Regions from separate parts of the Phyllobacterium sp. SL163 genome, predicted to be linked through region 3. Evidence: predicted binding sites of a transcription regulator. Region 3 holds the regulator's gene; each other region holds the start of a gene.
The links. The regulator LexA, encoded in region 3, represses DNA repair genes until DNA is damaged. The targets are predictions, from matches to a motif close to TGTTCNNNNTGTGTTCNG.

Region 1 (4,242 bases), on a different contig from region 3:
CATTTGCCGCCGCAACAGCACAACAGTGCCGGAACCATTCAAATCCTGCTACGTTGAGACGTGGGAAAAGGGGGCTTCTATGGCATCACAATCTGGCAGTCATGCGGGATCGAAGAAGGTTATCTATGCCGCCATCCTCGGCAATCTTCTGATCGCGGCAACCAAGTTCATTGCCGCCTTCTTCACCGGCAGTTCCGCCATGCTGTCGGAAGGCGTTCATTCGCTGGTGGATACGGGAAATGGCGGCCTGCTTCTCTACGGTCTGCGGCGGGCTGCCAAGCCAGCCGACAAGGCGCATCCGCTCGGGCATGGACGCGAGCTTTACTTCTGGAGTTTCATTGTTGCCCTGCTGGTGTTTGCCGTGGGTGCCGGCGTCTCGTTCTATGAAGGCCTCACCCACATTCTCGAGCCGGAGCCCGTCGCCAATCCCACTGTCAATTATGTGGTGCTTGGCTTTGCGCTGTTGTTCGAGGGCATCTCATGGACAGTCGCGCTGAAAGAATTCCGAACCATGAAGGGCAAGCTTGGCTATCTCGAAGCCGTGCAACAGAGCAAGGACCCGAGCGTCTTTACCGTCCTGTTTGAGGATACGGCTGCGCTGCTGGGACTCATCGTAGCGTTTGCCGGCATTTCAGCGGCGCAATTCTTCGACATGCCTGAACTCGACGGGGTTGCCTCCATCGGCATTGCCATGATCCTCGGTGCAACTGCAATTTTCCTCGCCCGGGAAAGCAAGGGCCTGCTGATCGGCGAGTCGGCACTTCCCGAGGCGGAACAGCAGATTCTTGACATTGCCGGCAAGGATCCGGCCATTCAGCAGGCAAACGGCGTACTGACCGTCCATATGGGACCCAAGCAGATCGTTGCCGGGCTCAGCATTGAATTTGAGGATCATCTTACCGCACCCGAGATCGAAGCCTGCGTCGAGCGTATCGAAACAGCAATCCGTCAGGCCAACCCGGACATCGTGTCCGTCTTCGTCAAACCGCAGACTGCAAGTAGCTGGAAGACGCGGCGGCAAAAAATCGTTGAGGGCTAATCTTCATCCACCACGCGCAGGCGCAACTGGCCCGTCGCCGATGCTGCCGACCTGTTGGCATCCGGCCCCTTCGCGGGTTCGCCGGCCGCCGGATCGACAAACTCCAGCGCCTCGATCTTCTGGCCGCGCTTCGTCACCTTGCTGGACGAGACGAGAATATCGTCAATATCCTTGCTCGCCTGACCGAAATGCGTCTGCAGCCGCCGGACCCGGTCGTCCAGACGCCCGACATCTTCCATCAGGCGGATCACTTCACCCTGAATGAGATGGGCCTGCTCGCGCATGCGAACATCCTTGAGCACCGCCTGAATGACCTGAATGGACAACATCAGCAGCGATGGCGAAACGATGACGATGCGCGAACGATGGGCTTTTTGCACAATGCCTTCGAAATTCTCGTGAATTTCGGCAAAGATGGATTCCGATGGGACAAAGAGAAATGCCGTATCCTGGGTTTCGCCATTGATCAGGTATTTCTCTGAAACATCGCGAATATGGATCTCGATATCCCGGCGGAACTGGGCAAGCGCCAGTTTCTTCGTATCCGGTGTCTCGGACTCGCGGATGGCGTTCCATGCTTCCAGCGGAAATTTGGCGTCGATGACCAGATTGGGCGCGCCATTCGGCATGCGGACGATACAATCCGGCCGGCTTCCATTGGAAAGCGTAGCTTGGAACTCATAGGCTCCCTGCGGCAGGCCATCGGCAATGATGGTTTCCATGCGTGCTTGACCGAAAGCGCCGCGCGTCTGTTTGTTGGCGAGAATCGCCTGCAGCTGTACAACCTGTCCGGCCAGCGACTGGATATTGTTCTGCGCGGTATCGATGACCGCCAGCCGCTCCTGCAATTTGGCCAGGTTTTCATGGGTCGACTGCGTCTGTTCCGTCATGGTCTGGCCGATGCGGCTGGTCATGCCGTCGAGGCGCTCGCGGATCGACTGGTTGAGCTCCGCCTGGCGCGAACCGAAAAGTTCCGCCATGGTCTGCATGCGGCCCTGCATCTCCGACTGGCTCTTCAGGATCTCGGCCATCCGTACTTCCGCATCACGCGCACGGTCTTCCGCCTGGAATTCCGCGATCAGCCGTACCCGTGCCGAACGCCAGAGCGCGATCCCGCACAGGACAATGGCAAGTGCAACGATGACAGCCGCCATTACCAGCGCGGTACCGACCGATATCGAGGTGGCACCAAGCTGAAACAATGGCTGGTCGAGTGAATGTGATGTTTCCATGGGAAGCAGACTAACCGATTCGGATGGCAAATGTGAGATCAAAACGAGAACATTTTCACAAATGCCATTTATGCCGGGATTGACGGTTGAAAGCCGAGATATTAGGTGATGCTCATGTCTATCAAACCGCTTGTCATTCTTCCCGATCCGCTGTTGCGCCAGGTTTCCAAACCCGTGGAGCGCTTTGACGCCGATTTGCGCAAATTCTCCAACGACATGCTCGACACCATGTATGACGCGCCGGGGATCGGCCTCGCCGCCATTCAGGTGGCGGAACCGCTGCGCATGCTGGTGATCGACCTTGCCAAGGAAGACGAACCGAAGGCACCTCAGGTTTTCATCAACCCCGAGATTTTGTCGTCGAGCACCGAACGCAACATCTATGAAGAAGGCTGCCTGTCCATTCCGGATTATTATGCGGAAGTGGAACGTCCGGCAAAAGTGCGCGTCGCCTATTTCGACATTGAAGGCAAGAAGCATGAGATCGAGGCGGACGGTTTGCTGGCAACCTGCCTTCAGCACGAGATCGACCACCTTAATGGCGTTCTGTTCATCGATTACATCTCGCGCCTCAAGCGTGAAATGGTGATAAAGAAGTTCAAGAAGCTTGCCAAGGATCGCGTTCCGAGCCGGCTGGCGGTGTAAGCCATGAGCCTGCGTATCGTCTTCATGGGAACCCCGGAATTCTCCGTGCCGGTTCTCAACGCGCTCATTGGTCAGGGCCATGAGATCGTCGCCGTCTACAGTCAGCCGCCGCGTCCGGCAGGCCGGCGCGGGCTGGAACTGACCCCCTCGCCCGTTCATCGCAATGCCGAAGAATTCGGCATTGAAGTGCGCACGCCCAAAAGCCTTCGCAGCCCCGAGGAACAGCAGGCGTTCCGTGATCTCAATGCGGATGTTGCCATCGTGGTGGCCTATGGCCTGATCCTGCCCACCGCTATTCTCGAAGGCACGCGCCTTGGCTGCTACAACGGCCATGCCTCGCTTCTTCCGCGCTGGCGCGGCGCCGCACCGATCCAGCGGGCCATCATGGCGGGCGACAGCGAAACCGGCATGATGATCATGAAAATGGATGAGGGGCTGGATACCGGCCCGGTCGCCATGGCCGAAAAGGTCAAGATCACGCCCGACACGACCGCGGGCGAACTGCATGACCAGCTCAGCATGATCGGCGCCGACCTGATGGTGCGCGCTATGGCCGCGCTGGAACGGGACAGCCTCACCCTGACGCCGCAATCGGAAGACGGTGTCACCTACGCGTCGAAGATCACCAAGGTTGAAACCCGCATCGACTGGACCCTGCCGGCCATTGACATCCATAACCGTATTCGCGGTCTGGCACCGTTTCCGGGCGCCTGGTGCGAGATGGAGATCGGTGACGGCCTTGAACGTGTCAAGTTGCTGCGCTCGCTGCTTGCAACCGGTGCCGGCGTGCCGGGCACGGTGCTTGATGACGATCTGCGCATTGCCTGCGGAGAAGGTGCAGTGCGTTTGCGCGCGCTGCAGCGCGCGGGCGGGAAGGCGATGGACGGGCAGGAATTCCAGCGCGGCGCCAAGATTGCGCAAGGGGCAAAGCTGCCATGAGCAGCATCACCATTCGTCGCGTACAGCCCGCGGACCGCGCGTTGATCTCAGCTATCGTCGAAGACGCTTTTGCGGGACCGGATGAGGCAAGGCTGGTCGAGCAACTCAGTGGCAACGGCGATATCGTGCTCGAACTGGTTGCGGAATTCGTTGGTGCCCTGGCGGGCCACATCCTGTTTTCAAGGCTGCGCGTTGAGAATGGAACCAGCTTTGACGCGGTTGCACTGGCGCCGGTCAGTGTCGTCTCCGGTCACCAGGGCAAAGGCGTCGGATCGGCACTGATCAAGGCCGCGCATCAGGAATTGGTGCTCATGGGCGAAACCCTTTCCATTGTCCTCGGCGATCCCGGCTATTACGGCCGCTTCGGCTATACGAATGCACGGGCAT
Region 2 (4,242 bases), on a different contig from region 3:
CCAGCTTTGCGGCTCCGGTCTGCGCGCCGTGGCCCTCGGCATGCAGCAGATCGCAACCGGCGATGCCGATATCATCGTGGCGGGCGGACAGGAATCCATGTCGATGGCGCCGCATTGCGCGCATTTGCGCGGCGGCGTGAAGATGGGCGATTTCAAGATGATCGATACGATGATCAAGGATGGCCTGACCGACGCTTTCCATGGCTACCACATGGGCAATACCGCCGAGAACATCGCCCGCAAGTGGCAGTTCACCCGCGAAGACCAGGACAAGTTCGCCCTTGGCTCCCAGAACAAGGCGGAAGCCGCGCAGAAGGCGGGCAAGTTCAAGGATGAAATCGTGCCGTTCACGGTCAAGACCCGCAAGGGCGACGTGATCGTTGCGGATGACGAGTATATCCGTCACGGCGCGACACTCGACTCCCTAGCCAAGCTGAAGCCTGCTTTCGACAAGGAAGGCACCGTTACCGCAGGCAATGCCTCCGGCCTCAATGATGGTGCGGCTGCCGTGGTGCTCATGAGCGAGGACGAGGCCAAGCGCCGCAACGTCAAGCCGCTGGCCCGCATTGTTTCCTGGGCAACGGCCGGTGTCGACCCTGCCATCATGGGCACGGGTCCAATCCCTGCGTCACGCAAGGCGCTGGAGCGGGCCGGATGGAAGGTGGAGGACCTTGATCTGGTCGAAGCCAACGAAGCCTTCGCGGCGCAGGCGCTTTCCGTCAACAAGGATCTCGGGCTCAATCCCGATATCGTCAATGTCAATGGCGGTGCCATCGCCATCGGTCATCCCATCGGCGCTTCCGGTGCCCGGGTGCTCAACACACTGCTTTATGAATTGAAGCGCCGCAATGGCACAAAGGGCCTTGCCACGCTGTGCATTGGCGGCGGCATGGGCATTGCCCTGTGCGTTGAGCGCGTCAAGGACTGATCTGCAAGAATGAGCACGGGTTCGGCGTTTGTCGAACCCGTGTTCCGGCAGCACTAAATTTCCAGGCTGCTGCCACGTCTCTTTTTCAACAACACTAACTTTGATCCAACATGAATTAGGGAGGGGAAATATGACCAAAACGGCAATCGTTACGGGCGGAACACGTGGTATCGGCGCAGCCATATCCGTGGCCCTGAAAGCGGCAGGGTACAAGGTCGCGGCAAATTACGCCGGCAATGACGACGCGGCGAAGAAATTCACGGAAAAGACCGGTATTGCCACCTACAAGTGGGATGTTTCCAACTATGAAGAGTGCGCTGCCGGTATTGCCAGGATCGAGGCCGATCACGGCCCCGTCGCCGTGCTGGTCAACAATGCGGGCATTACCCGCGACGCCATGTTCCACAAGATGACCCCAGGTCAATGGGGCGAAGTGATCAACACCAATCTGACCGGCCTGTTCAACATGACCCATCCGGTATGGACGGGGATGCGTGACCGCAAATTCGGCCGCGTGATCAATATTTCTTCGATCAACGGACAAAAGGGCCAGGCCGGGCAAGCCAATTATTCCGCGGCCAAGGCCGGAGATATCGGCTTTACCAAGGCGCTGGCGCAGGAAGGCGCGCGCGCCGGCATTACGGTCAATGCCATCTGTCCCGGTTATATCGGCACGGAAATGGTGCGGGCCATCGACGAGAAGGTGCTCAACGAGCGCATCATTCCGCAAATCCCGGTCGGACGTCTGGGCGAACCGGAAGAAATCGCGCGCTGCGTGGTGTTCCTCGCCTCTGACGATGCCGGCTTCATCACCGGCTCGACGCTGACAGCCAATGGCGGGCAGTATTTCAGCTGATCGGAAGCAAATCAAAAGACGCCGCGGGCTGGAAACAGCCGGCGGCGTTTTCGTTTTGTGCGGCGGCGCTTCGGATATTCGCGGCCAAAGGTTAACGGCGTTTCCTGAATCTTGTCCTATTTCCTGCCCATGCGTTCGGGGATTGGTGCGACTCCCGCGCCTTCAGCACAAGATGTAGCCGTGAACAAAACAGGAAAGTGGACAAAGCGCTGATTCGTCGCTGATTCGTTCTTCCTTTGATCGGAGTGTTAATAAAACGGAGCGCCCGGGCCTTGGATTCCTTAACTAACTATAAGGAAATATTGCGATTTTCTTAACAGAGCAAAAAATCGTTGACGGCGGACCGCCCGCTTTTGCGCGGAAAAGCCAAAGGTTAACGGCGGTGGACCGATTCGTTGAAATCCTGTTCCCGCTGATTCAGCATCTTGTGCGACTCGCACCCGGGAAAGCTAGATGTGGCCGTGAACAAAGCAGGAATCTGATCCTATAGCTGATTCGTCGCTGATTCGTTCTGCTCGCGTTCTGTTTCTTAATGGAACACTCCGTGAATCGGTTCGCAATTGTTTATCTTGAGGTCGCCGCATACTTTCTGTCTGATGCCGATAATGCTATCGGATAGTGCATGCCCGGCATGCCTTGCTGGTTCTGGTGAGGCCGTCGTGCCGGTGTTGGATATTTTTGATGAACCTTATGCCTACTCCCGAACTTCCCTTGATCCTGAGCGGTCGTGACGTCACCGCCGTTCTGGGGCCGACGAACACGGGGAAGACTCACCTCGCTATTGAGCGGATGCTGGCGCACCAGACGGGCATGATCGGCCTGCCGCTGCGCCTGCTGGCGCGTGAAGTCTACAACCGTGTTGCCGAACGGGTAGGGCTTGCCAATGTCGCGCTGATCACCGGTGAGGAAAAGATCATGCCGCCCGGCGCGCGCTATGCGGTGTGTACCGTCGAGGCGATGCCGCGCCAGACGGATATGGATTTCGTTGCCATCGACGAGGTCCAGCTTGCCAACGATCTGGAGCGTGGCCACATCTTTACTGACCGCATCCTGCATCTGCGGGGCCGTCAGGAAACCTTGCTGCTTGGTGCGGCCACCATGCGCGGCATACTGGAAAAGCTGCTGCGCGGCATCTCCGTCGTCACGCGTCCGCGCCTGTCCAATCTGACCTATGCCGGCTCGAAAAAGATCACGCGCCTGCCGCCGCGCACCGCCATCGTGGCCTTTGCCGCGGATGAGGTTTATTCCATCGCCGAACTTATCCGCCGCCAGAATGGCGGTGCCGCCGTGGTCATGGGGGCCTTGAGCCCGCGCACCCGCAATGCCCAGGTGGATCTCTACCAGTCGGGCGATGTGGATTATCTGGTCGCCACCGATGCCATCGGCATGGGGCTCAACCTCGATGTCGATCACGTGGCTTTTGCGCAGGACCGCAAGTTTGACGGCTATCAGTTCCGCGATCTGTCGCCGGGCGAAATCGGCCAGATCGCCGGGCGCGCCGGGCGGCACCTGCGCGATGGCACGTTTGGCGTGACAGGTCAGGTCTCCGGTTTTTCAGAAGAACTGGTGCAGCGCGTGGAATCGCATGCCTTCGATTCCGTCAAGATTTTGCAATGGCGCACCGCCCGGTTTGATTTCTCCAGCCTTGATGCACTGAGACGGTCGATCGACACACCCGCACCGGTGGAGGGATTGACCCGGGCACTGCCTGCCGTGGATCAGCAGGCGCTTGAATATCTGTCGAAAGATCCGGATATCGCGCCGCTGGCCAACACGCCGGAACGGGTGGCCCTCCTGTGGGATGCCTGTGCGTTGCCGGACTACCGCAAAATTGCACCGGCGCAGCATGCGGATATTATTGCATCGATCTATACAGATCTCGTCGAACATGGTCATGTTAACGAAACATACATGGGCGAACAGGTGCACCGGGCTGATACGACCGACGGCGATATCGATGCTTTGTCGCGGCGGATTGCCCAGATCAGAACTTGGACTTTTGTGTCGCATCGGCCGGGATGGCTGGCAGATCAGGCACATTGGCAAGAAAAGACGCGTGAAATTGAGGACAGATTATCAGATGCACTGCATGAACGGTTGACGAAACGCTTCGTAGACCGCAGGACAAGCGTGCTTATGAGGCGCCTGAGAGAGAATACAATGCTAGAAGCCGAAATTAGCCCTGCCGGGGACGTTGTTGTCGAAGGGCACCATGTTGGACGTTTGGATGGATTCCGTTTCACCACGGACAGCCAGATCGATGGAACCGATGCAAAAGCCGTGAAGGCCGCTGCACAAAAAGCCTTGGCGACAGAGTTCGACAATCGCGCCGAGCGCTTTGCCGCTTCCGCGAACGGCGACTTTGCCCTGGGATCGGACGGGACGCTGCGCTGGATTGGCGCTCCGGTCGCCTCGGTCGTCTCGGGTGAGCAGCCATTGAAGCCCCGAGCGGTGTTGC
Region 3 (4,242 bases):
GACGGAGCGCCCGCTGCTGCGCTATGCCCCGGCAAGGCTGGTTGTATCGGCCCGAGCCTTGCCACCTGAAGCTGCCATAGGCAGCGGGCTGCGCGGTCTGGTGCATCTGCGCCCGCCATCCGGTCCCGTGCGATCAGGCAATTACGACTTTGCCTTCCACAATTACTACAGGGGCATCGGCGGCAGCGGCTTCTTTCTTGGCAGGCCCGAAGCAGCCTCTCTGCCGGAACCGGCTGATTTGACAACCAGAACGCTGTTTGCCGTCGCTGCGATGCGCCAGGCACTCACTGATCGTATCCTCAGTCATATACCTGGAGAAGCCGGTGCCATCGCCGCATCGCTGATCACCGGCCAGCGCGATGGCATCAGCGAGGCCACCAACAACGCCATGCGGCTGAGCGGCCTGTCGCATATCCTCTCCATTTCTGGATTGCACATGGCGCTCGTGGCCGGGATCGTCATCGGCTCGCTGCGTGCATGCATGGCCTTCTTTCCGGACTTTGCCGCGCGCTATCCCATCAAGAAATTTTCGGCATGCGCAGCGCTGCTGGCATCGGCATTCTATCTGCTGCTCTCGGGGATCGACGTGGCGGCCCAGCGCAGCTTTGTCATGCTGGCAGTCATGCTTGTCGCCATGACCGTGGACCGGGCTGCCTTGTCATTGCGCAATGTTGCCCTGGCCGCCTTGGTAACCATTGCCATCGCGCCGCACGAGGTGATGGGACCAAGCTTCCAGATGTCGTACTCGGCCACCGCCGCACTGATCGCATTCTACGGCTGGTGGTCGCCGCGCAGGGCCGGCCGGACCGCGCGGCGTGCCTCCGGCAACAACCTGTTGTTGCGGCTGCCCGGTAAGATCGGCGATCATATCAGTGATGTCGCGCTGACATCCCTGGTCGCCGGTTCGGCCAGTGCGATCTTTGCCGCCTATCATTTCAACAATACCGCACCGCTCGGGCTGATCGGCAACGCCTTTGCCTTGCCCGTGGTCTCGGTGCTGGTCATGCCCTTCGCCGTATTGGCGCTGTTGCTGATGCCGTTCGATCTGGATTTCCTGCCGTTCGCCGTCATGGAACGCGGCATCAAGCTGGTGGTGTTCATCGCCCATCACGTTGCCGCACTCTCGCCCTCGGGTAATCTCGGTCCGATGCCGCAGCCGAGCCTTATCCTGATGAGCGTGGCACTTGTGATCCTGCTTCTCACGACGTCGTGGTTGCGTCTGTGCAGCCTGCCGCTGTTTGCTGCGGCCATCCTGATCATGGCACGCACAGCGCCGCCGGATATCGTCCTGTCGGAGGATGGCCGGCTGGCCGGTGTGCGCAATGGCGCGGCATTGATGATCAATCGCCCGCAGGGCGGCGCCTTCACGTTAAACAACTGGCGGCAGGGTTTTGGGCTGGAACAGATCGTCAAACCGGCGCGGATCGGCAAAGAGGCAGCGGAGGGTGCCTTCGAATGCGCCGGAAAGCTCTGCCTGGCGCGCGAACCGGGCGGTCTCATCATCGCCTATACGGATGATCCCGCGCAAAGGAACCCCGCCTGCAGCGAGGGAAACATCGTCGTGCTGGGCTTTGCCGGTGTGAACACCGGTTGCCCCGTTCCCGGCCCGATGGTGATCACGCGCCGCGATCTCGCCCTGAACGGTGCTGCGGAAATCCGGTTCGGTTCCGGCGGGCAAGGGCAGGGTGACGTGACGGATCTATCGAAAGCCGTAGAAGCGATGGAGCAAAGGGGGCAGTCGGCCCGCCTGACCTGGGCGATCGGTCCGCCCGACCGACCCTGGAACACGTACCGCATCCATTCCAATGCGGCGCGCAACCGGCCGGAGCGTTCACGCAAGGCCCACGCGATCGAAGGCATCCCGGACAATGCCGAACGGGACGCGGCGGCCGATCAGTAACGGCGGATCAGGCCGACGAGCTTGCCCTGCACCCGCACGCGGTCCGGTCCGAAAATCCGCGTTTCATAGGCAGGGTTGGCGGCTTCCAGGGCAATCGAGGCACCCTTGCGGCGGAACCGCTTGAGCGTGGCTTCCTCATCATCGACCAGCGCAACGATGATTTCGCCTGGGCTTGCGGTGTCGCCGCGCTTGATGACGACGGTATCGCCATCAAAAATGCCCGCTTCGATCATCGAGTCGCCCTTGACCTCAAGCGCATAATGTTCACCGCTGCCGATCATATCAGGCGGAAGGCTCAGCATGTGGGTCTGGTTCTGGATCGCGGAAATCGGCACACCGGCGGCAATCCGGCCCATGACCGGAATGCTGACATTGGCAGGCATATCCATGTCGTTGGAGGCGCGCGGCTGCGGTTTGGGCGGCGCAACATTACGTCCGAGACTGCCCTCGATGACACTCGGCTCGAACTTTCTCTGGCTGTTGAGGCCGGGTGCGATGGAGTCCGGCAGGCGCAGGACTTCCAGCGCACGTGCCCTGTTCGCAAGCCGGCGAATGAAGCCGCGCTCTTCCAGCGCAGTGATCAGCCGGTGAATGCCGGATTTGGAGGCCAGATCCAGCGCATCCTTCATTTCGTCGAAGGATGGCGGAATGCCCGTCTCCTTCAGACGCTCATGAATGAAGAGAAGAAGTTCATGTTGTTTACGCGTGAGCATCGGCGATCCTTTAGCAGGGAATCGGAAAAACAAAACCAGAACAAACACTATCTGTTCCAGCATTGTTCTACAAGTGCTTAATATTCCGTTGCGGCAATGCTGGAAGCTTGGTTACGAAGCATGTGGGGGCAGAAATGCACCCGTTCAGGGTACTGTTCCGTCGGTTTCCAACTGGATATCACAATATCATGACAGCTTTCATCCGAATCGCCGAGCGCCAGGACCTTGACACCATCATCGACTGGGCAGCTGCCGAGGGCTGGAACCCCGGTTTGGACGATGCGGACGCATTCTGGGCCGCGGACCCCAAAGGCTATCACGTGCTTGAGGTCAATGATGAACTGACGGCAGCGGTCTCGCTGGTCCGCTATGCGAGAGACTACGGCTTTCTCGGCTTCTACATGGTGCGTCCGCAATCGCGCGGGCTGGGTTTCGGCTGGTCGCTCTGGCAGGATGTGCTGAGCGGATTTGCCGGACAGACCATCGGCCTTGATGGTGTCGTTGCCCAGCAGGAAAACTATCGGAAGTCGGGGTTTGTCTATGCCCATGCGAATTACCGCTATGGCGGCGCCCCCGGCTGCAGGGCACCCGTCAGCGACGATATCGTCGCCATCGATGCGCAATGGATCGGCGCCGTCGCCGCCTATGACCGTCAATTCAATCCCGAACCACGGGAATCGTTTATCCGTGCCTGGCTCGGCCCGTCCGGCTCGCGCCACGGCCTGGCCTGCATTGCCGACGGAAAAATCGCGGGGTATGGCGTCGTGCGCGCATGCCGCGAGGGTTGCAAAATCGGTCCCTTGTTTGCCGAAACCGAAGAGATCGCCGACCGGCTGTTTCAATCGCTCGCAGCAAAGGCCGGGGATGCACAGGTCTTTCTGGATATTCCCGGGACCAATGGGGCCGCGCGGCGCCTGTGCGACCGGTACGGTCTGGCGCCGGTGTTCGAAACCGCACGCATGTATCGCGGACCGGCGCCCGAATTGCCGCTCGACCGGATTTTTGGCATCACAACCTTCGAATTGGGCTAGGCACTCACCGGCGCGGGGCGACGGGCGGACCGCTCGATTGGCGCAGGATGAGTTCGACCGGCCATATCTCGTGGATGTTCTCGACCGGCTCGCCGTCAAGGACGCGCACCAGCAGTTCGGCGATACGCGACCCGGCGGAGCGGATCGACGACCGGGTGGTGGTCATGGCGGGGACCATGTTGCTGGCATTGAGATAGGGGAACACGTCGTCATGGGCGATCACCGAAACTTCCTTGCCGAGTTCGTAGCCTTTTGAACGGATGGCGCGGAAAATGCCGAGCGCCGTCATCATCGAGCCGGCGAGAATGGCGGTCGGATGCGGCGTATAGGACAAAAGCCGCTGCGCCTCATGAAAACCGGTTTCGTCGGAAAAACGCTCATGCACGATGAAGCGCGGATCGACGGCAATGCCGCGCTCCAGCAATGCTTCGCGATAACCCATTTCGCGGTGTTCGGAAAAGGTGTGGCCCTTCAGCCCGTCGATCATCGCGATATGCCGGTGGCCGAGATCGATCAGGTGCGATGCCGCCTGCCGGAAGGCGCCGGCATTGTCGATATCGAGCCAGGCATGCGGGGCGGCGATATTGGTTCGCCCGTG

Region 1: the regulator LexA is predicted to act here: its motif matches at 2,306-2,323, upstream of ACP7B1_RS04860 (DNA recombination protein RmuC).
Region 2: the regulator LexA is predicted to act here: its motif matches at 2,292-2,309, upstream of ACP7B1_RS02290 (helicase-related protein).

What each region holds. Positions count from the first base shown of each region.
Region 1 covers NZ_JAFCVE010000002.1:262,475-266,716, reverse strand. The annotation lists gene ACP7B1_RS04865 (cation diffusion facilitator family transporter) at 80-1,039, shown strand; gene ACP7B1_RS04860 (DNA recombination protein RmuC) at 1,036-2,271, opposite strand; gene def (peptide deformylase) at 2,386-2,916, shown strand; gene fmt (methionyl-tRNA formyltransferase) at 2,926-3,855, shown strand; gene ACP7B1_RS04845 (N-acetyltransferase) at 3,852-4,242, shown strand, end outside.
Region 2 covers NZ_JAFCVE010000001.1:460,874-465,115, forward strand. The annotation lists gene ACP7B1_RS02280 (acetyl-CoA C-acetyltransferase) at 1-928, shown strand, start outside; gene phbB (acetoacetyl-CoA reductase) at 1,059-1,784, shown strand; gene ACP7B1_RS02290 (helicase-related protein) at 2,466-4,242, shown strand, end outside.
Region 3 covers NZ_JAFCVE010000003.1:168,021-172,262, forward strand. The annotation lists gene ACP7B1_RS07565 (ComEC/Rec2 family competence protein) at 1-1,900, shown strand, start outside; gene lexA (transcriptional repressor LexA) at 1,894-2,613, opposite strand; gene ACP7B1_RS07575 (GNAT family N-acetyltransferase) at 2,802-3,644, shown strand; gene ACP7B1_RS07580 (substrate-binding domain-containing protein) at 3,649-4,242, opposite strand, start outside.